2 regions of the Desulfovibrio sp. SGI.133 genome follow, and region 2 is predicted to be linked to the other one. Evidence: predicted binding sites of a transcription regulator. Region 2 holds the regulator's gene; the other holds the start of a gene.
What was found. The regulator sigma-54, encoded in region 2, starts transcription at its own class of promoters, with help from an activator protein. The targets are predictions, from matches to a motif close to CTGGCACGGNNNNTGCTT.
Positions count from the first base shown of each region.

Region 1 (11,018 bases), on a different contig from region 2:
CCGGGATGTCCCGCTCCGGCCACGCCTGTGTCTAGGGAGTATGCGCGGGGGCGGGGGGACGTTTTCTGTCGGATGCAGTATGTGCTGTAAAAGAAAAGGGGGACAGCCTGTCAGGCTGTCCCCCTTTGGTGTCCGATGCCCGGGGTGTGGTCCGGGCGCTGTCTCCGTCTGTCTCCTGATGAAGAAGCGAGGGAGGAGGCAGGAAGGCAGACGGACTACCGGGCGGAGGTTTCCGGCTCGTGCGGCAATTCTTCCTTGCCCTGGAGACGGGTGATACAGATGGTGCTCAGGCTGCTGATGACCGCCGCGACCAGCAGGTAACCGCAAAGGTACCAGGGCTGGCCGTCATTGCTGCTGACCAGCATGGTGGCGATCATGGGGGTCAGGCCCGAAGCGAAGATCCCGGAGAACTGGTAGATGAAGGACACGGCGGAGTAACGCACCGTGGGTTCGAAGCTGCCGGAGAACAGGCTGGACATGGTGGCGTAGGCCGCGCCGTAGATGATCCCGAAGGGCAGGGCAATGGCCAGGAAGACCAGCAGCACGTTATGGCTGAAGTTGTGCAGCACCCAGAAGGTGGGGTAAGCCGTGATGCCCAGCAGGATGGCGGCGATGCCGAAGATGCGGGCACGGCCCCAGGTATCGGCACGCATGCCCCAGAAGGGGATGGCCACGGCCATGACCGCGGCGGCGCCCACGATGACGAACAGGCTCACGGTCTTGTCCAGGCCGCAGGAGTTGGTCAGGTAGGTCAGGGAGAACACGCCGAACACGTTGAAGGCGATACCTTCCACGAAACGGGCGCCCACGCAGGCCGTCAGAGTGCGGGGGTAATGCTTGAAGGCGGCCAGGATGGGGTACTTGACCTGCTCGGTCTTCTTCTTGGCGGAGGAGAAGTCCTGGGTCTCCTGGACGGAGATACGAATGTAGGCACCCACGCCCACCAGAATGGCGCTGAGGATGAAGGCCACACGCCAGCCCCAGGCCAGGAAGGCTTCGTCGCTGAGGAAGAAAGACAGCAGACCGATGACGCCGGAGGCCAGCATCAGGCCGAGGGCCAGACCCACCTGGGGCAGGCTGCCGTAGAAGGCGCGCTTGTGAGGCGGCGCGGATTCGAAGGCCATGAGCACGGCGCCACCCCATTCACCACCGATGCCGATGCCCTGGGCCAGGCGGCAGAGGACCAGCAGGATGGGGGCCCAGATGCCGATGGTGTCATAGGAGGGCACCAGGCCGATACCCACGGTGGCCACGCCCATGATTTCCAGGGTCAGGACCAGCATCTTCTTGCGGCCCAGTTTGTCGCCGAAGTGGCCGAAGACGATACCCCCAAGCGGACGGGCCACAAAACCCACGGCAAAGGTGGCGAAGGCCAGGACCGTACCCACCGTCGGGTCGAAGTCAGGGAAGTAGATCTTGTTGAAGACGATGCCGGCCACGACACCGTACAGGAAAAAGTCATACCATTCGATGACCGCGCCGATGAGGGAGGAAATGACCACGCGGCGCAGGTTCTGCTGGCAGTGTCCGTTGTTGGGAGTATCGCTCATTCTCGTTGCTCCTTGGGGGTGCTGCTAGGCCAGTTTCAAGACCTTGCGGGCGTTTTCGTACATGATCTTGTTGCGCACTTCGTCGGTGAAGGGGAAGGCGGCATAGGCGTCCAGAGCGTCACGCAGCTCGATGAAAGGGTGGGCGCTGGCAAAGAGCACCTTGTCGCTGATGGTGGTGCACATGGCCTTCACATAGGTCTCGACCTGGGGAGAACGCTCGTATTCGGAGATGTCCATGTAGACATTGGCGTTGCGCTGGCAGGTGTAGATGGCCGCATCCACGAAGGGGTAGCCGCCGTGGCTCATGATCAGGGTCAGTTCGGGGAAGTCGCGGGCGACCTTGTCCACGTCGCGGGGGTCGGCGTATTCCAGGATGGCACCGGGCACGCACGGCGGAGGAGCCATGGTGATGAAGACGGGCACATCCAGTTCGCAGCACTTGGTGTACAGGGGGTAGAAGCGGGCGTCGCTGGCGGGCATGTGGGCCAGATAGGGGTCAATGGCGATACCCTTCATGCCGTATCCCTTGACGACCTTCTCGATCTCGCGCACGGCGGCCATCTTTTTGTGGGGGTCGATGCCCCACAGGCCCACGAACTTGTTGGGGTAGGCGCGGCAGAATTCGAGCACGCTGTTGTTGTTGGCCGGGAAGCCGTAGGTGGTCTCGGCGTCGCGGCCGGTGATCACGCCCAGTTCCACGCCCATGGCGTCGAGGTCGGCCACGATCTCGTCCAGGGGCTGGGGCTTACGCTGGTCGAAGCCGATGACTTCGCAGGCAGCCTTGAACATGGTGCTGTTCTTGATGCCGTTGATGATCTCCGGCGTGTTGGGCCGGAAGCGGAAGTCGATAACTTTCATATCTGTCTCCATGCGATCCTTCGGGAAGAAGGGGTTTTTGATACGAACCTGGAGGACTGCCAGCATCAGCCATGCTGTGGAGCGCAGCCCCATGTGATTTCTTTCCCTTGCAGGAGGCGTGCCAAAATAATTCCTTGATTATTCAGTGAATTATGAGAATCCGTCATGGATTTTATGAGGAAGTTGTAACAATTTGCAAAAAAAGAGATGCATTTTTGCATCCCCCTCTATGGGGTCGCAAAAATGCAAGAAAATGAAATTTTTATATTTTTATTAAAAAAATCAAATTGATATATACAAAATAGGCCCAAAGTCATCGCAAAATGCTAACCAGAATTGTTAGTTGAGATGCAAAAATGCGACGCTTTTTAACCAGTTGGCATAAAAGGATATTTTAAATGATGCAAATATGCATCATTTGAGAGACACGGGTTGCAGGGAGAAAAATCACAAGCTCGACAGGCCAAAAAAAAGCGGAGGAACACGGGGTTCCTCCGCAGTTGTGAAGCGTGCCCGCATGAGGCGGACACATGCCATTTAGGCCAGTTTCAGGACCTTGCGGGCGTTTTCGTACATGATCTTGTTGCGCACTTCGTCAGTGAAGGGGAAGGCGGCATAGGCGTCCAGAGCGTCACGCAGCTCGATGAAGGGGTGGGCGCTGGCAAAGAGCACCTTGTCGCTGATGGTGGTGCACATGGCCTTCACATAGGTCTCGACCTGGGGAGAACGCTCGTATTCGGAGATGTCCATGTAGACATTGGCGTTGCGCTGGCAGGTGTAGATGGCCGCATCCACGAAGGGGTAGCCGCCGTGGCTCATGATCAGGGTCAGTTCGGGGAAGTCGCGGGCGACCTTGTCCACATCGCGGGGGTCGGCGTATTCCAGGATGGCACCGGGCACGCACGGCGGAGGAGCCATGGTGATGAAGACGGGCACATCCAGTTCGCAGCACTTGGTGTACAGAGGGTAGAAGCGGGCGTCGCTGGCGGGCATGTGGGCCAGATAGGGGTCGATGGCGATACCCTTCATGCCGTATTCCTTGACGACCTTCTCGATCTCGCGCACGGCGGCCATCTTCTTGTGGGGGTCGATGCCCCAGAGGCCCACGAACTTGTTGGGGTAGGCGCGGCAGAATTCGAGCACGCTGTTGTTGTTGGCCGGGAAGCCGTAGGTGGTCTCGGCGTCGCGGCCGGTGATCACGCCCAGTTCCACGCCCATGGCGTCGAGGTCGGCCACGATCTCGTCCAGGGGCTGGGGCTTGCGCTGGTCGAAGCCGATGACTTCACAGGCAGCCTTGAACATGGTGCTGTTCTTGATGCCGTTGATGATCTCCGGCGTGTTGGGCCGGAAGCGGAAGTCGATGACTTTCATGAGAGAACTCCTTGGATGGGGCCCGCGGCAGAAGGCTGCCGCGGGCGGTATATCTCGCGGGTACCGTTAATGCACCAGCATCAGCGGCACGGACGGGCAGTAAGTGATGATGGCCAGGACGATGAGCATCAGGGCGATCATGGGCAGCACGGCCACGGCGATCTTTTCGATCTTGGCCTGGGCCACGCCCGACGCCACGAAGAGGTTGACGCCCACCGGCGGGGTCAGGAAGCCGATGGCCAGGTTGACCACCATGATGATGCCGAAGTGCAGGGGCGAGACGCCCACGCCGGTGACCACGGGCAGCAGGATGGGAGTCAGGATGACGATGGCCGCCAGGGCTTCCATGAACACGCCCACGATGAGCAGCAGCACGTTGATGAGCAGCAGGATGATGATCTTGCTCTCGGTGATGCTGAGCATCCAGCGGGCGATGGTGCCGGGCACGTCTTCGATGGTCATGATGTTGCCGAACAGGGTGGCCATGGCCATGAGCACGATGATGATGGACGAGGTCTCGCACGAGGCTACGCACGACGAGCAGACGGTCTTGAAGTCCATCTCGCGGTACAGGAACACGCCCACGATGAGGCCGTAGAAGGCGGCCACGGCCGCGGCTTCGGTGGGAGTCATGATGCCGCCGTAGATGCCGCCCAGCACGATGACCGGCACGACCAGGGCCCACTTGGCTTCCCAGAAGGCCTCGCCCAGGGTGCGCCAGTTGCGTTCCTTCTGCTCACCGCGCCAGCCGCGCTTTTTGGAGTAGAAGTAGCAGTAGAGCATGAGCACGATACCGGTCATGATGCCGGGGATGATGCCGCCCATGAACAGGTCGCCGATGGAGACCTGGGAGGAGACACCGTAGACCACGAAGGGGTTGCTGGGCGGGATCATGACGCCCACGCAGCCGGCGGCGGCCACGAGAGCGGCGGAGAAGAACTTGTCGTAGCCGCGCTCGATCATGGCCGGGATGGTCAGGGCACCGATGGCGGCCACGGTGGCGGGGCCGGAACCGGAGATGGCACCGAAGAACATGCAGGTCACGACGGCGGTCAGGCCGATGCCGCCGTAAAGGCCGCCCACGATCTCGTCAGCCAGGTTCAGCAGGCGTTTGCTCAGGCCACCGGCGCCCATGTATTCCCCGGCCGCGATGAAGAAGGGGATGGCCATGATGGGGAAGCTGTCGATGGACGTGAAGCAGACCTGGGCCATGTATTCGATGGGCAGGGTCTGGGAACAGATGATGGTGGCCAGGGTGGACAGGCCCAGGCTGATGGCGATGGGCACCCCGATGACGCAGAGCAAGGCGAAATAGCCGAACAGCACCGGCAGGGGATCGATGTAATCCACCAGGTACCAGGGGCTAAGGATGACCAGGGCAAGGGCGAAGCCCAGCAGGGAGTCCAACGCACCGCAGACGCGCACCTGGCCCCAGATGCGCTGCAGCAGGCGCAGACACATGAGGCCGAAGCCCAGGGGCAGGATCAGATACGGCACCAGGAAGGGGATGCGCAGGGCCGTGGTGTGCTGGGGGAAGGTCAGCAGGCGCTCGATCTGGCCCCAGCCGAAATAGGTGATGACGCCGGTCAGGACGAGGAAGAGAGTCTCGACGATGATCCAGCTGATGTTCTGCAGGCGCTCCGGCAGTTTGTCATAAATGATGTCGACGCGGATGGAAGACCGCTTCCTGATGGCGACGGAAAGGGCCAGATAGGAGATCCAGATAAAGATATAGCGGGAAAGCTCTTCGGTCCAGACAGCGGCGCCGGCGCGCTCGATGAACTGTGTAATGATATAGCGGTAAATGACCTGCCACGTGATGAACAGGATGATGGCGAGCAGGCCCGTCACCATGAAAATTTTTTCAAAATTTTCGTTGAGCCAGGAAAAGAGCCCGCTTTTGCCTTGCACATTTTCACTCATGACAAACCTCGGTGTAAGCGCAAAAGGAGTCCTGCGCGCGGCCGGGCCGCGCGCAGGAGGGATAGGTCAGGAAGGATTACTTCTGGGTTTCTTCCAGAAGCTGCAGGATGTCGGCCGGCACTTCCTTGGCGAACTTTTCGTAGGCAGGACGGGTCTTGGCCTTGAGCTCGGCGCGCTCGGCGTCGGTCAGCATGTGGATCTTGATGCCGCGGTCACGGAAGGCCTGCCAGGCCTTTTCTTCCAGCACCACGCTTTCCTTGCGCTGCCAGTCGTTGGCTTCCTTGGCGGCTTCACGCAGGATCTTCTGCTGTTCGGGGGTCAGGCTGTCCCACTTCTTCTTGTTCATCAGCAGCACATGCATGGAGTAGTTGTGCTCGGAGTTGACGGCGTACTTCAGCACTTCGGTGTGCTTGGCGTCGTTGAGCAGGGAGAAGGTGTTGCCTTCGGCGTCCACGGTGCCCTGCTGCAGGGCGGTGTAGGTCTCACCCCAGGCGATGGGGGCGGGGTTCATGCCCAGTTCGGTGGCCACGGCCACTTCCACGGGGGAGTCGGTGGTACGCACCTTGAGGTTCATCAGGGACTTGGCATCGGTCAGCGGCTTGTTGGCAGCCACGAAGTTGCGGTAGCCGAACTCGGAGAACATCAGGGTCTCGAGGCCGATCTTGCGGGAGGCTTCACGCAGGGCTTCGCCCAGCTTGCCTTCGTCCAGGGCCTTGTACAGGGCCTGCTGGTGAACCGGAGAGGTCACATAGGGCAGGTCGATGGCCATGTACGCCTTGGAGAAGCTGGCCAGGTTGGGGGTGGAGCTGGAGGAAAGGTCCAGCGTACCGGCCTGGGCGGCTTCGGTGGTTACACGGTCACTGCCCAGCTGGCAGTTGGGGAACAGCTGGATACGGATCTTGCGATGGCTTTTTTCTTCCACCAGCTGCTTGAACTTTTCATAACCCACGGTGACGTTGTTGCCGGGAGCCATGGGATGACCAAGACGCAGGACCAGCGGACGTTCCGCATTGGCGGCGACGCTGAAGCCGAGAACCATGGCCAGGGCCAGAGCCAGAACAGTAAGTTTACGCATGCCACACCTCACATGTGTTTATGGGGACACAAGACGGATGTCTTGTGCATAATTTCTCAAATGCGAGAATGCTTCTTCACCTCCGAATCTAAACGAGCAAAATTTTTTTTCAACAAGCGCCAGTCTTTTTAGGGGTTTACGGGGATGTTATGATAACTGTTATTACATTTTTGATGCAAAAATGCATCATTTGGGGCGGGGGAAAATTCGGGAGGAAATTTTTTTTGATATATCTGGCAATCAAGACTTCACAGTCAGAATATCGCATTTGATGCGACTTTCATGGGTATAAAAATGATGCATTTTAGCATCATTGGCCTCTGAAAAGGCTGTGAAAAAAATTTTTAGGCGCAAATTTGCATCATTTTGATATATCTGCTGGGGGGCTAAAAAAAATATATTAAAAAAACAATATGTTACCAAAATGGCACAGGCATTGCTATTTATTTCGCAAGCGATTCGTCGCGAAATATGTCAAACACCCTTTCAAGAGGAGAACAGATATGTCTCAGACCGTTTGCGAATGCAGATCCCCCCAGGAACAGCGCCTGCTCGATAAGATCGAAGGCAAGGTTGACCGTTTCCGCGCCACCCACGAGCGCGTGTTCCGCATGCTGGAACGCTTCGACGGCATGAAGCCCCGCATCGACATCGAACGTGCCCTGTACTTCACCCAGTCCATGCAGGAAACCGAAGGCCAGCCCCTGGTGCTGCGCTGGGCCAAGGCTCTGATGCACATCGCCAAGAACATCACCGTGTACGTGCAGGACGACCAGCTGCTGCTGGGCCGCGCCGGCTGCGACGGTCGTTACGGCATCCTGTACCCCGAACTGGACGGCGACTTCCTGGACATGGCCGTGAAAGACCTGCCCACCCGCGCCACCTCTCCTGCCACCATCACCGCTGAAGACGCCAAGCGCGTGATCGAAGAGATCGCTCCTTACTGGAAGGGCAAGACCTACCACGAAGCTCTGGCCGCCGCTCTGCCTCCGGAAATCCATAAGCTGACCTACGACGATCCCAAGGGCCTGATCTCCCGCTTCATCGTCAACGAAACCTCTTCTTTCCGTTCCTCCATCCAGTGGGTGCATGACTACGGCAAGATCCTGAAGCGCGGCTTCAACGACATCAAGCGCGAAGCCCAGGAAAAGCTGGCCGCCCTCGATCCCGCCAGCGCCAAGGACATGTGCGAAAAGAAGCCCTTCCTGGATGCCGTCGTGATCGTGTGCGACGCCATCGTGCTGTGGGCCAAGCGTCACGCTGACGAAGCCCGCAAGGTGGCCGAAAAGACCGACGATCCCGTCCGCAAGGCCGAACTGCTGCGCATGGCCGCCAACGCTGAGCGCGTGCCCGGCGAACCCGCCCGCGACTTCTGGGAAGCCTGCCAGAGCCAGTGGTTCGTGCAGATGTTCTCCCGTATCGAACAGAAGACCGGTACCACCATCTCCAACGGTCGTATGGACCAGTACCTGTACCCCTACTACCAGCAGGACATCGAAAACGGCAGCCTGGACAACAAGAAGGCCATCGAACTGCTGGAATGCATGTGGGTGGGCATGGCCGAATTCATCGACATGTACATCTCTCCCTGCGGCGGCGCCTTCAACGAAGGTTACGCTCACTGGGAAGCCGTGACCGTGGGTGGCCAGACCCCCGACGGCCGCGACGCCACCAACGAACTGACCCACCTGATCCTGAAGTCCAAGCGCGAATTCCCGCTGCACTACCCCGACCTGGCCGCCCGTATCCACAGCCGCTCGCCTGAAAGCTACCTGTGGGACGTGGCCGAGACCATCAAGGACGGCTCCGGCTTCCCCAAACTGATCAACGACGAAGAAGTCGTGCCCCTGTACGTGGCCAAGGGGGCCACCTTCGAAGAAGCTCTGGACTACGCCGTGTCCGGCTGCACCGAAGCCCGTATGCCCAACCGCGACACCTTCACCTCCGGCGGTGCCTACATCAACTTCGCCGCTGCTGTGGAAATGGTGCTGCGTAACGGCCGCATGAAGAAGTACGGCGACATCGTGCTGGGCGAAGAAACCGGCGATCCTCGCAACTTCAAGACCTGGGACGAATTCTGGAACGCCTATGTGAAGCAGCACATGCTGTTCCTGCGTACCGCCTTCACCCAGCAGTACATCGTCAACAACCTGCGTGCCCAGCACTTCGCCCAGCCCATGGGCTCCGCCATGCATGACCTGTGCATGAAGCACTGCATCGACCTGCACCAGACCCACATCCCCGAAGGTATCGACTTCGGTTACTTCGAATACATGGGCCTGGGCACCGTGGTGGACTCCCTGTCCGCCATCAAGAAGCTGGTGTTTGAAGACAAGAAGCTGACCATGGACGAAGTCATCAAGGCCATCGACGCCAACTTCGAAGGCTACGAAGACGTGAAGGCCCTGCTGAAGTCCGCTCCTTGCTACGGCAACAACGATCCTTACGCCGACAGCATCGGTCACGAAATCGACCGCCTGTCCGTGGAATTCGCCGCCAAGTACAGCCAGAAGGACCTGGGCATGTTCTACAACGTGCGCTACGTGCCCTTCACCTCTCACGTGCCCTTCGGTAAGGTGGTGTCCGCCACTCCCAACGGCCGCGTGGACTGGTTCCCGCTGTCTGACGGTTCCTCCGCTTCCCACGGCGCCGACGTCAACGGTCCTACCGCCGTCCTGCTGTCCAACTACAACACCAAGAACATGGGCATGCGCGACCGCTTCGCCCGTATGCTGAACATCAAGTTCACGCCCAAGTGCGTGGAAGGCGAACAGGGCACCGAAAAGCTCGTGTCCTTCATCCGCACCTTCTGCGACCTGAAGCTGTGGCACGTGCAGTTCAACGTGGTGAACAAGAGCACCCTGCTGGCCGCCCAGAAGGATCCCCAGAAGTACCGCAACCTGATCGTGCGTATCGCCGGTTACAGCGCCTACTTCGTGGACCTGTCTCCCGACCTGCAGAACGACCTCATCGCCCGTACCGAACACGACACCATCTAGTTCCGGTTACCAACGGCGGCGGCCTTGTGCCGCCGCCGGCCTGCACCGCCTCCGGCTGCCCTGCGGGGAGGCCGGAGGCCTTGGCGTTTTTCAGCTCTCCCTTTGTCAACCTTCAACATCTCCGGCGGTGACCCCGTGATCGAAAACAACAACGCGCGCGGCCTCGTTTTCAATATCCAGAAATATTCCGTGCATGATGGTCCCGGCATCCGTACCATCGTCTTCACCAAGGGCTGCGGTCTGCGCTGCCGCTGGTGCAGCAACCCGGAATCCCAGCACAGGGAACCGGAGCTGGCCTACAACCAGGGCCGCTGCCTGGGGACGGACAAATGCACCCGCTGCTTCAAGGCCTGCCCCAATGGCGCCCTGTCCCGTCGTGAGGACGGTTTCGTGGCCATCGACCGCAGCAAATGCGTGGGCTGCAAGGACATGCCCTGTGCCGAAGCCTGTCCGGCCCAGGGGATCATCGTCTACGGCAAGCCCTACACCGTGGCCGAGGCCCTCAAGGTTGCGCAGGAAGATGCCATGTTTTATGCTCGCTCCGGTGGCGGCATGACCATCTCCGGCGGCGAGCCCCTGTTGCAGAGCGAATTTGCCCTCAACCTGTTGCGCCTGGCCCGTGAGCGCCGTGTGAAGACCTGCATCGAAACCTGTGGTCTCGTCCCCACCGATGTGGTGCGTGAGGCGGCCCAGTACCTCAACTATGTGCTGTTCGACATCAAGCACATGGATCCCGAAGTGCACAAAAAGCACACCGGCATGCCCAACGACCTCATTCTGAAGAATTTCCAGACCCTGGTGACGGAGTTCCCGAATCTGCCTATCACGGCTCGTACGCCCGTCATTCCCGGGTTCAACGATCATGGCCCGGACATCAAGGCCATCTGCGACTTCCTCAAGCCTTTCGAGCATGTGAAGTACGAGATGCTGCCCTATCACCGTCTGGGCACGCAGAAGTACACCTTCCTGGACCGTGTCCCCCCCATGGGCGACGTGACGCTGGACGACAAAAAGTTTGCCGCCCTGCAGAAGATCGCCGTTGCCACTCTGGGGGACCGTGTCGTCATCCCCCGTTAGGCCGGGCTTTCCGCAACCGTAAGGGTCCGTCTTTCGGGGACGGGCCCTTTTTTTGCCCCTTTGCCTTCTCAAGGAGCGGATATGGTCAACTGGCACAAATTTTTCACTTCCATCCTCGATACCATTTCCGACGGTGTTTTCATTTCCGATGCCATGGGTACCACC
Region 1 covers NZ_JBNPMK010000004.1:71,043-82,060, reverse strand. The annotation lists gene ACQRBR_RS07260 (MFS transporter) at 216-1,550, opposite strand; gene ACQRBR_RS07255 (amidohydrolase family protein) at 1,575-2,408, opposite strand; gene ACQRBR_RS07250 (amidohydrolase family protein) at 2,946-3,779, opposite strand; gene ACQRBR_RS07245 (TRAP transporter large permease subunit) at 3,846-5,702, opposite strand; gene ACQRBR_RS07240 (TRAP transporter substrate-binding protein) at 5,779-6,777, opposite strand; gene hpsG ((2S)-3-sulfopropanediol dehydratase) at 7,281-9,776, shown strand; gene hpsH ((2S)-3-sulfopropanediol dehydratase activating enzyme) at 9,912-10,853, shown strand; gene ACQRBR_RS07225 (sigma-54 interaction domain-containing protein) at 10,935-11,018, shown strand, end outside.
Region 1: the regulator sigma-54 is predicted to act here: its motif matches at 7,202-7,219, upstream of hpsG ((2S)-3-sulfopropanediol dehydratase).

Region 2 (11,018 bases):
CAATGACGAACGCATCCGTCAATGTTTCGACGTCCTTTCCCTGCTGCTCTGGCATATGGAGCATGGACCGGATTTTACCGGCCGCCCGGGTGAAGGCTGCCGCTGGTGCGACTATCAGGCACTTTGTCATGCCTGACAGATGTAGCAGCCTTGTGAAAATAGGTTTTTTCTGGTAATGCTTTCCGAAAATCGATTTCAATACCGCCCCTTCGGGGGCTTTACCTTATAGCGCCATGTTGGAGGTTGCATCATGGCTTTTCCTTCTTTGTCCATTGGAGACCTGACCGCTAAAATGCCCATCGTCCAAGGCGGCATGGGTGTTGGCATTTCCCTTTCCGGCCTCGCCTCTGCTGTTGCCAATCAGGGCGGCATCGGCGTCATCGCCGGAGCCATGATCGGGATGAAAGAGCCCGACGTGGCCAAGAACCCCATCGAAGCCAACCTGCGCGCCCTGCGCCAGGAGCTGACCAAGGCCCGGGAAAAGACCCAGGGCATCATCGGCGTCAACATCATGGTGGCGCTGACCACCTTCAGCCAGATGGTGCGCACGGCCATCGAAAATCGTGCCGACATCATCTTTTCCGGCGCCGGTCTGCCCCTGGAGATGCCCAAGCATCTTCTGCAGGCCTGCGAAGAAAAAAAGGAAGAGTTCAAGACCAAACTGGTCCCCATCGTCTCTTCCGCCCGTGCGGCGACCCTGATCGCCCGCAAGTGGCTCTCCCGCTTCGACTACCTGCCCGACGCCTTCGTGGTGGAAGGCCCCAAGGCCGGCGGCCATCTCGGCTTCAAGCGTGAAGAGATCAACGACCCGAACTTCGCCCTGGAAGTCCTGGTCCCCCAGGTGGTCGAGGCCGCCAAGCGCCTTGAAGACCAGAAAGGCCGCGCCGTGCCCGTCATCGCCGCCGGCGGCATCTACACCGGCGAAGACATCAAAAAGTTCCTCGACCTCGGTGCTTCCGGCGTCCAGATGGGCACCCGCTTCGTGGCCACCAAGGAATGTGATGCCGATGACCGCTTCAAGCAGAGCTACATCTCTGCCCGCGAAGAAGACATCACCATCATCAAGAGCCCGGTGGGCATGCCCGGCCGCGCCCTGCAGAACGACTTCATCGAGGCCGCCCGCCAGGGCAACAAAAAACCCTTCAAATGCGTCTTCCACTGCGTGCATACCTGCGACCAGGAAAAGACGCCCTACTGCATCGCCCAGGCCCTCATCAGTGCCATGAAGGGCAACCTGGAACGCGGCTTCGCTTTCTGCGGCGCCAACGTGGCCCGGGTCAACAGCATCGTTTCCGTCAAGGAACTGATGGAATCCCTGCAGCAGGAATTCGACCAGACCATCAGCAAGGGCAAGCAGACCCTGCAAGGCCTGCTGAAGTAACCCCCGCCGAATCTGTCATCCTGGGGCCGGCCCTGCCGGCCCCTTTTTTTGCCCCTGGAGGACCATGGACGACACCCTTCCCCTGGTGGACAGCGCCACGCTGCCCGATATTGAAAAAAAACGCCTGCGGAACAGCCATCCCCTGTACGGGCGCATGAATGGTGAAGTGATCTGGATGGCGTATGAAGAACTGGGCTATGATGCCGAGGCCTGCGCCACGGCCATGGATGCCGAGCTGGATCTGCGCCACCGCACCGTCAGCCTCATGGCCACGCTGGAGCAGTCCCCGGATGCCTGCTGCGTGCTGGAACTGCCGGATGCCCCCTGCGCTTCCTGCACCGCCTGCCCGGATCTGGCACGACTTGCCATCGACGCCGCGACACCACAGTGGCGGCAGTGGCTGCCCCCCTATGCCATCGGCTGCCGCGTCCATGCCCGCCTGCTGTCGCATACGGAAGCCGGACAGGCAGGATGTCGCCCTCCGGAAGGGGCCGCCCTCCCCCGGCGCCAGATGCTCTGCCCGTGCCTGACGCCCGAAAAATAGCCCACAGCAAAGAAATTTGGGCTTTTCCCGGAAAAAGGCTTGCCTTTTTGGCAAAGCTTGGGTAAAGGAACTGCTTGCGCGGCCATGCTGGATGCATGGCTCATTGCCTGCGCAATGCGCGGCCGCTGTTACCCGGCTTTGCCGCATAAACGATACACACAGTTTTCTGCATATACGGAGGACATCATGAGCAAAGAATGCGATTTCTGCGGCAAAAAGCCCCAGGTCGGCAATCTTGTCAGCCATTCCAACATCAAGACCAAGCGCCGCTTCAACCCCAACCTGCAGCGCGTGCGTCATCAGTTCGCTGACGGCACCGTGCGCACCCTGACCGTGTGCACCCGTTGCCTGCGCTCCGGTGTGGTGACCAAGCCCGCCGCCCGCGCCAAGCAGGACTAACTTGTTTTTTGTCCGCAAAGCCCCGGTTGCCACTGCAATCGGGGCTTTTTTGCTATGAAGCCCCGTCTTCTGCGTCTGCCTGCCCCTTTTGCGGGATACTGGCACGCCCAGCGCCGCCCGCGTCCCCTGCCCTTTCACTGGCGCTCTCTCACCGGCCCTGAGGGCATCACCTCCTACAGCCAGCGCCAGGAAATGATCCTTGTGCTCAGCGCCTGCGGTCTGCCCCATCAGCTCTGGCGCTTCCGCCAAAAAGAATACATCTATGTACCTGCCCTGCTGGAAGATCTGGCCCGGCAGGAATTGCAGCACTTCCATGCGGAAAAACAACGCCCTCCGGTCCCCCGGGGCCTGCCGCCCGCGCTCCATGCCCGCTGCTGGCTGGCTGCCCTGCCCCTGCTGCTGCTCGTTTTCTGGCACGGTCTGCGTAGCGGCTGGTGGCCGCTGCCCGACGGCCTGCCCTTGCCGGCGAGCTGGGAACAGGCCGGAGCGCTGGACAACGTCCGCCTGCGCATCTACGGCGAATGGCAACGCCTGTTCACGGCCCTGACCCTGCATGCCGACGCCGCTCACCTGACCGGCAATGTCCTGCTGGGCGGTATCATGCTGCCCCTGCTGGCCCGGCTGACAGGTCCGGGGCGCGCCCTGCTGCTGACCGTACTGGGCGGCGGGCTCGGCAATCTGCTCACCGTGGCGCTGCGACGGGAATTCGTCCTCAGCCTGGGCTTTTCCACAGCTGTCTTCGCGGCCATCGGAGCCCTGGCCGGGTATATGGTCCTGCATCATGAAAGCAAACGCTATCTGCCGCTGGCGGCCGGAGTAGGCATTCTGGCCATGTGGGGCATGGGCGAAGGGAACGTGGACTATCTGGCCCATATCTGCGGCCTGGTGGCCGGCATGCCCCTCGGTTTCTGGGAGGCCCTGCGTACCAGACGGCGCTGGCCGGGCCTGCCGCAATGGCTGTCCGCCTTGTTGGCCCTGCTCTTGCCCGTGCTGGCCTGGATGCAGACTTTTCACCAGGGATGACGGCAAAAACCGTCTTCCTCCGGCACTGTCCTCCACCACAGATGGCAACCGAAAAAAGCTGCGTCCGCACGGCAATGCCCTGCAGGACGCAGCTTTTTTATAGCAAGGTTATGAAGGATCTGTTCCCCGAAAGCGCCCGGCAGCTCCTAGAACATGTCCAGTCTGGTCACGGCCAAAAAGCCACAGACAGCTACGAACATCCCCGTAAGGCAGGCATACGCCCGGCGTGTACGTAACGAAAGGATGCCGCCCACCATGCTGGCAGCAAACAATATGGGCCAGCTCATCTGCCCTTCAAAAAGGAAGATCGCATCTCCCAGCAAATCACAGGCCAGCCACAAGGCCACATAGCACAGCATGTAGAGCGAGAACTGCCAGGCAGCGCGCACAACGGTCCCCAGTGCCACGGCCTGCCCCGGCGTACAGCCGCGACCGGAAGAAAACCACGCCGTGACCAAGTCCACCAACGGATTGAGGGCCACCCGCTGGTAACGCTCCGCATAGCTGGCTCCGTAAGCCGCGAATACCGCGAACATCAGGGGAGCTAGGAACTGATGGGCCTCGGACCAGCCCGGAATGATGGACAGGGGGAAAAGCAGCAGGAAGGCCAGGGTCCCGAAAGGCGGGACCACACTGCCCAAGGCGATGACATCGAGCCAGAGCAGCTCCACCACGATCCCCAGCGAGAGCGCGGGCTGCCACTGGCCGGAAAGACCGCCCAGCAGCAGGGCCCAGAACAGGGGCCTGTCAGCCAGCCTGAAGACAAAAGAGGAACGGGCTACCCCCGCGAGGACAAAAAAAAAGCGTATTGCACGCCCAGCCAGAGGGCATCAGAGAAGCTGCTCATAAGCATCCCGGATTTTGTCGGAAGGCACACAGCGGAAATCCAGCTCTACCTGCTGTTGCAGCATGGCCCGCAAGTCCTCCCTGTCCTGTTCGGAAAGGGCCACATGCGGGAAGACCTGGATCTTGCCCGGTGCGTAGTGCAGATTGCCGATATTGAGGGCCCGGATGGCGACGCCGCTTTCCAGGGCCCTGCGGGCATCCTGACAGTCGGCAAAGAGGACGAGGCTGCTCTCGCCACAGCAGGCCAGGGTCTCGAGCAGAGCGTCCACCGGTACGAAGTGGATGGCCACCTGCTCCGGCACGGCCAAGGAGACGATCTGCTGCTGCAGCAGGTCCGCCGACATGGCGTCATTGGCAACTATCAGGTGCCGGGCGGCCACATAGGGCAGCCAGCCTTCGATGACCTGCCCGTGCACCAGACGGTTGTCCACTCTGAACCAGAGCATACGGATCAATCGCCTGTTTTTTCTTTGTTCCGGGAACGCAGCATGCTGCCGGCCACGACGATGCCCTTGGTTCCGGCCTCTCCGGCCAGCTTGGCCAGCTCGGCCAGGGGCTTTTCGCGACAGGTGAAGACCTTGAGCAGCATGGGCAGGTTGACGCCGGTGACGACTTCCACATTATGGCTCCCCAGCAGGGAGAGGGCCAGATTGGTGGGGGTGCCGCCGAACATGTCGGTGAGGATGATGACCCCGGCGCCCTTGTCCAGCCGCTGGGCGGCATCGTCCAGACGGCGCACGGTCTCGGGCACTTCCTGGGCGATGTCCACGCTGATGGAGGTGCAGTCGCTCAGGGTACCAAGAATGAACTCCGCCGTGCGCAACATGGCAGAGCCATAGTCGGCATGGGCGACAACGATGATGCCGACCTGGGTGGAAGATTGCTGTTCCGACATGACATACCTCGCGCTGGAACTGAAATTTCTGCAAAATGCAGCACGTAAGGCCAAGAGTGCCAGCTTTCCTAGCCAAGTTCAAGGTGCCTGTGTTCGATACTGGCCGGATAATCCGCCTGACGCAGCATCTGGAACAGGGCCTCGGCCGTGGCGACGGAACGGTGGCGGCCACCGGTACAGCCCACGGCGATGGCGACCCGGTAGCGGCCTTCCGCTTCCATCTGCGGCAGCATGAAGCGCACCAGGTCGAAAAGCTTCTTCTCGAATTCCTGCGCGGCCTCGGAGGCAAAAACATAGTCACGGACAGCTTTGTCCTTGCCGCTGAGGGGACGCAACTTTTCTACAAAATAGGGATTGGGCAAAAAGCGCAGGTCAAAGACGAAATCCGCCTCGCGCGGAACACCGTACTTGAAGCCGAACGAGATAACGTTGACCCGGATGGCCCGCAGCTTGCCCGATGTCCTGCTCCAGCGCTTCTGGATGGCGCGGCGCAGGTCATGGATGGAAAAACGGCTGGTATCTATGACCAGATCCGCCATCTCGCGCACAGGGGCCAGACGAGTGCGTTCCTCGCGCAGGGCATCCTCAAGGCCCATGCCCTCACGCTCCAGCGGATGGGGCCGGCGAGTGGTGGCATAACGGCGCATGAGTTCCTGCGCTCCGGCTTCCAGAAAAAGCAGTATGGGCCGGACCCCATGCTCGGAAAGCTGGGCAAGGGCCACATTGAGCTCTTCCAGAAAGTCCTGCTGGCGCATGTCCATGCCCAGGGCCATGCCCCGGAAGCGTTCCATGGATCCGCGCCGCATCATCTCCACCATCTCGACGGCCAGCCCGGCAGGCAGCCCGTCCACAGTGAAATAGCGCAGGTCTTCAAAGACCCGCAGCGCCGTACTTTTACCGGCCCCCGAAAGCCCGGTGACTATACAGACCTGGACAGGCGCTGCCGCGCCCTCGGATGGTGTCTGGCTCATGGCAATCTCGAAGGGGCCCCCTTGCGGGGGCCCCGAAGTCTTTACAGGACAGGGTCGATGACGGCATAGCCGCCGATACGACGGCGGTACACCACATTGACGCGGTCGGTCTCGGCATTGATGAAGACCAGGAACTCACTGCCGATGGATTCCAGCTGCATCAGGGCTTCGTCCAGATGCAGGGGCTTGGGCGCAAAGCGCTCAGTGCCCACCACGGTGGGTTCTTCATCGGGATCGGCTTCCAGGTTGTAGGTGAAGACGTCCACGTTGGCATTGCGGGCCTGACGGCGCTGTTCCTTGACACGCGAGACGTGCTTCTTGATCTGGGCCTCGACCTTGTCCACCACAAGGTCGATGGCGGCATACATGTCGGAAGACTGCTCGGAAGCACTCAGGTGCAGCCCCTCGCCGGCGATGGTCACTTCACAGCGATGCCGGAACTTGTCCACAGTAAGCACAACACCGACTTCCAGTCCGGAAGCCTTGCCAAAAAAGCGTCCCATCTTCTCCATGCGGCGACGGGCATACTTCTTCAGATGATCGGAGGCCTCGAAGTTCTTGAAAGTGAAAGCAATGTTCATAGAACCTCCCGTGGTGCAGGAATCAGAAATGTTCCTTGCGCTTTGAGGATGAGGGGATGTTCAGCGCCGTGCGGTACTTGGCCACCGTGCGCCGTGCGATATTGACCTTCAACTGTTCCTTGAGCAGCTCGCCGAGCCGCTCGTCGCTCAGGGGCGATTTGGGATCTTCGCCAGCGATGAACTTTTTGATCAGTGCCTTGACGCTCTCTGAGCCTACCTGACTTCCATCGTCCAGTTCAAGCCCGCTGTTGAAGAAAAATTTGAGTTCGAAGATGCCGTGCGGCGTCGCCACATACTTGTTGGTGGTGATGCGGCTGACCGTGGATTCATGCATCCCGATATCGTCGGCGATATCCTTGAGGATGAGCGGCGCGAGCTTGGTGACGCCATCACGGAAAAAGGGCTGCTGATGTTTGACGATGCTCTCCACCACTTTATACAGCGTCCGCTGCCGCTGGTACAGACTGCGGATGAGCCAGGAGGCGGAACGTACTTTTTCCGAAACGTAGTCCTTCTCTTTTTCATTACAGGAGGGAACGCCATCACGCAACATGCTGGAGAGCTGCAGATGCGGCAAACCATCTTCATTGAGCAGGATGACGAACTCGTCACCGACGCTGTACACGAAGACGTCAGGGCTCACATAGGTGGGCTCGCTGCCGTCGAAGCTGGCACCGGGCAGGGGCTCCAGGGACTGGATGATGTCCAGGTACTCGCGCAGGCCTTCCATATCCAGCTTGAACTTGCGCAGCAAAGGCTTGTAGCGGTGGGCTTCCAGGTCTTCCAGATGCGACTGCACCAGCTCCAGCAGGATGGGGTCACGGTCATAGCGCAGGTTTTTCAGCTGCACCAACAGACATTCACGGGCATCCCGGGCAGCCACGCCCACCGGGTCGAAAAGCTGTACGCGCTCCAGCACGGTCTGCACGGCCTCCGGCGTGGTGGACGCCATCTCGGCGATCTCTTCCACGCTGGCCCGCAGATAGCCCGACGAGCCCAGATTGCCGATAATGATCTCGCCGATCTCCTTCTGCTCGTCCGTCAGGGTCGAAAGATGCAGCTGCCAGAGCAGATGGCCTTCCAGCGTGGGCTTGGCCGAGTAACGAGCCTCCAGGGGAGATATCTCTTCCGCGATCTCCAGTTCCCGTCCCTGCGAGGTGCGCGGCGTGCTGGCGAATTCACCGAGGTATTCCTCCCAGTCGGCATTGCGGGAAAGATCTTCGTCATAAACTTCGTCCTGGGGCTTCTCGTGCCGCGCCTCTTCCTGATCCTGCGGAGCCACGGGCTCATTGGCCGGAGCCTCTTCCAGGAAGGGGTTCTCCAGCAATTCCTGCTGGACGGTCTCCAGAAGTTCGACACGAGAAAGCTGCAACAGCTTGATGGCCTGCTGCAGCTGGGGGGTCATGACCAGCTGCTGCGACAATTTGAGTTGTTGACGAAGTTCCAATGCCATGGGGTGCTATCCTGTCAGTAAAAATTTTCTACGTTTCAAATACCATGCCACATGCTGCACCAATAGGCAAGGGAGGCTGGCCTGGGAGCACAAAAAAGGGAATATTTCAAGTCATTGCATAAAAAAAGGACGCCCCGCGCCAGCGGAGCGTCCTGAACGGCTTTTCTTGCACAAAAGCCCTATTTCTTGTGGTTGTTCTTGGCGGCCTTGATGAATTCACGGAACAGGGGATGCGCCGCCATGGGACGGGACTTGAACTCGGGGTGGAACTGGCAGCCCAGGAACCAGGGATGGTCGGGCAGTTCCACGATCTCCATCAGGGAACCGTCGGGGGCGGTACCGCTGAAGACCATGCCCTTCTCTTCCAGCAGATCCTTGAAGGCGTTGTTGAACTCGTAACGGTGACGATGGCGTTCTTCCACCAGTTCCTTGCCGTACGCTTCAAAGGCACGAGTATCGGGGATGATCTTGCAGGGGTAGGCGCCCAGGCGCATGGTGCCGCCCTTGTCGCTCTCGGCGTCGCGCTTTTCCAGGTTCTTGGTGCGGAAGTCGAACCATTCGGTCATCAGATAGATGACCTTGTGGGCGCTCAGGGGATCGAATTCTTCGGAGTTGGCGTCTTCCAGACCGGCCACGTGACGGGCGAACTCGATGACCGCGCACTGCATGCCCAGGCAAATGCCGAAGAAGGGGATGCGGTTCTCACGGGCATAACGGATGGCGGCGATCTTGCCTTCCACACCGCGGTAACCGAAGCCGCCGGGCACCAGGATGCCGTCGCAGCCGGCAAAGGTGGCGGCCACGTTGCTGTCGTCCACGTTCTCGGAATTGACGTAGCGCAGGTTCACGGAAACGCGGTTGGCCACGCCGCCGTGGATCAGGGCTTCATGCAGGCTCTTGTAGGCTTCCTTCAGGTCCACATACTTGCCCACGATGGCGATGGTCACACTGCCCTGGGGATTGGCACAGTCGTAGACCAGCTTTTTCCAGTCTTCCAGGTGGGCGTTGCGCGCGGGCAGGCGCAGCATGATGGCCACTTTCTGGTCGAAGCCTTCTTCGTAGAAGCGCAGGGGCACTTCATAGATGTTGCCCACGTCCACGGAGGAGAACACGGCATCCTGATCCACGTTGCAGAACAGGGCGATCTTGCGGCGCATCTCTTCGGGGATGCTGTGCTCGCAGCGGCAGAGGATGATGTCGGGCTGGATGCCGATGGAAAGCAGTTCCTTGACGCTGTGCTGGGTGGGCTTGGTCTTGTGCTCACCGGCGGCCTTGAGATAGGGCACCAGCGTCAGATGGATGTTCAGGCAGTTGTCGCGGCCCAGCTCGGACTTGAGCTGGCGGATGGCTTCCAGGAAGGGCAGGCCTTCGATGTCGCCCACGGTGCCGCCGATCTCGATGATGGCCACGTCAGGGGCGTTGTCGCCTTCGGCCAGGGAAAGCACGGTGCGCTTGATCTCGTCGGTGATGTGGGGGATCACCTGCACGGTGCCGCCCAGGTAGTCACCCCGGCGTTCCTTGGCGATCACGTGGTTGTAGATGGCACCGGAAGTGGTGTTGTTCTTGCGCGACATGGGCACGTTGAGGTAACGCTCGTAGTGGCCCAGGTCCAGGTCGGTCTCGGCCCCGTCATCGGTCACGAACACTTCGCCGTGCTGGAAGGGATTCATGGTGCCGGGGTCAACATTGATATACGGATCCAGCTTTTGGATGGTGACGGAAAGTCCCCGGGTCTGCAACAGGGCGCCCAGCGAAGCCGCGGCAAGGCCCTTGCCCAGGGAAGACAACACACCGCCCGTAACAAAAATGAACTTGGTTTTCATGAACTCCTACCTTTTGATGACATACAGCGGACCGTGGTCCGGACCGCATGTGCTGCGCCCGGGCGAACCGCCCTCGCGCAATCGGGAGGTTTTACACCAATCTGAATCATTTTACCAGCATTGACTATTATAAACTTTGCAGGTAGTCTCTTTTTCCATTTCTATAGTGGCCCTTTGTGGCTACCGCTTGCAAGGAGGCTTCTGCCGCATGGGCACAGTCAATACTCTCGTCATCACCGGCTATGGCACCAATTCCCATCTCGAAACCGCCCACGCCGCCCGTCTCGCGGGTGCCGACCGCGCTGACGTCGTGCACTTTTCCGACATCGTGGCCGCCAAAGTCCGCCTGAGCGATTACCATTTTCTCGTGTTCCCCGGCGGGTTCCTGGATGGTGACGACCTGGGTGCCGCCCAGGCTGCCAGCATGCGCTGGCGCTATCTGAAGGACAGCACGGGCACTCCCCTGCTCCAGTCCCTGACCGAATTCATCAACGACGGCAAACTGATCCTGGGCATCTGCAACGGTTTCCAGCTTCTGGTCAAGCTGGGCGTGCTGCCCGCCCTGGACAACAACCGCTTCGAACGCCAGGTCTCTCTGAGCCACAACGACTCCGCCCGTTACGAAGACCGCTGGGTGCATCTGCTGCCCAACCCCAAAAGCCCCTGCGTCTTCACCAAGGATCTGCCCATGATGGCCATGCCCGTGCGCCACGGCGAAGGCAAGCTCATCGCCCGTGACGACGCCACCCTGCAGCGCCTGGCCGATGAAAACCTCATCGCCCTGCAGTATGCCGATCCCGAGACCGGCAAGGCGACCATGGAATATCCGCTCAACCCCAACGGTTCCAGCCTGGCCATCGCCGGCCTGACGGACCCCAGCGGGCGTGTGCTGGGCCTCATGCCCCACCCCGAAGCGTTCCACCATGTGACCAACTACCCCACCTGGACCCGCGGCTCCATCGACGTGCCCCCGGCCACCCAGCTGTTCTCCAACGCCGTGCGCTACCTGCGCGCCCTTTAATATAAGGAGGGGAGGGGACTTCCCGCTTGACAGCGGGCTCAGGGCCAGCTAGATTCTTTGAACCATTTTGCTGGTTACGGC
Region 2 covers NZ_JBNPMK010000001.1:537,168-548,185, forward strand. The annotation lists gene ACQRBR_RS02470 (PD-(D/E)XK nuclease family protein) at 1-136, shown strand, start outside; gene ACQRBR_RS02475 (NAD(P)H-dependent flavin oxidoreductase) at 251-1,381, shown strand; gene ACQRBR_RS02480 (hypothetical protein) at 1,446-1,925, shown strand; gene rpmB (50S ribosomal protein L28) at 2,112-2,324, shown strand; gene ACQRBR_RS02490 (rhomboid family intramembrane serine protease) at 2,379-3,347, shown strand; gene ACQRBR_RS02495 (hypothetical protein) at 3,494-4,021, opposite strand; gene ACQRBR_RS02500 (PTS sugar transporter subunit IIB) at 4,178-4,639, opposite strand; gene ACQRBR_RS02505 (PTS sugar transporter subunit IIA) at 4,645-5,088, opposite strand; gene rapZ (RNase adapter RapZ) at 5,157-6,059, opposite strand; gene hpf (ribosome hibernation-promoting factor, HPF/YfiA family) at 6,101-6,640, opposite strand; gene rpoN (RNA polymerase factor sigma-54) at 6,663-8,093, opposite strand; gene ACQRBR_RS02525 (CTP synthase) at 8,273-9,916, opposite strand; gene ACQRBR_RS02530 (phosphoribosylformylglycinamidine synthase subunit PurQ) at 10,125-10,937, shown strand.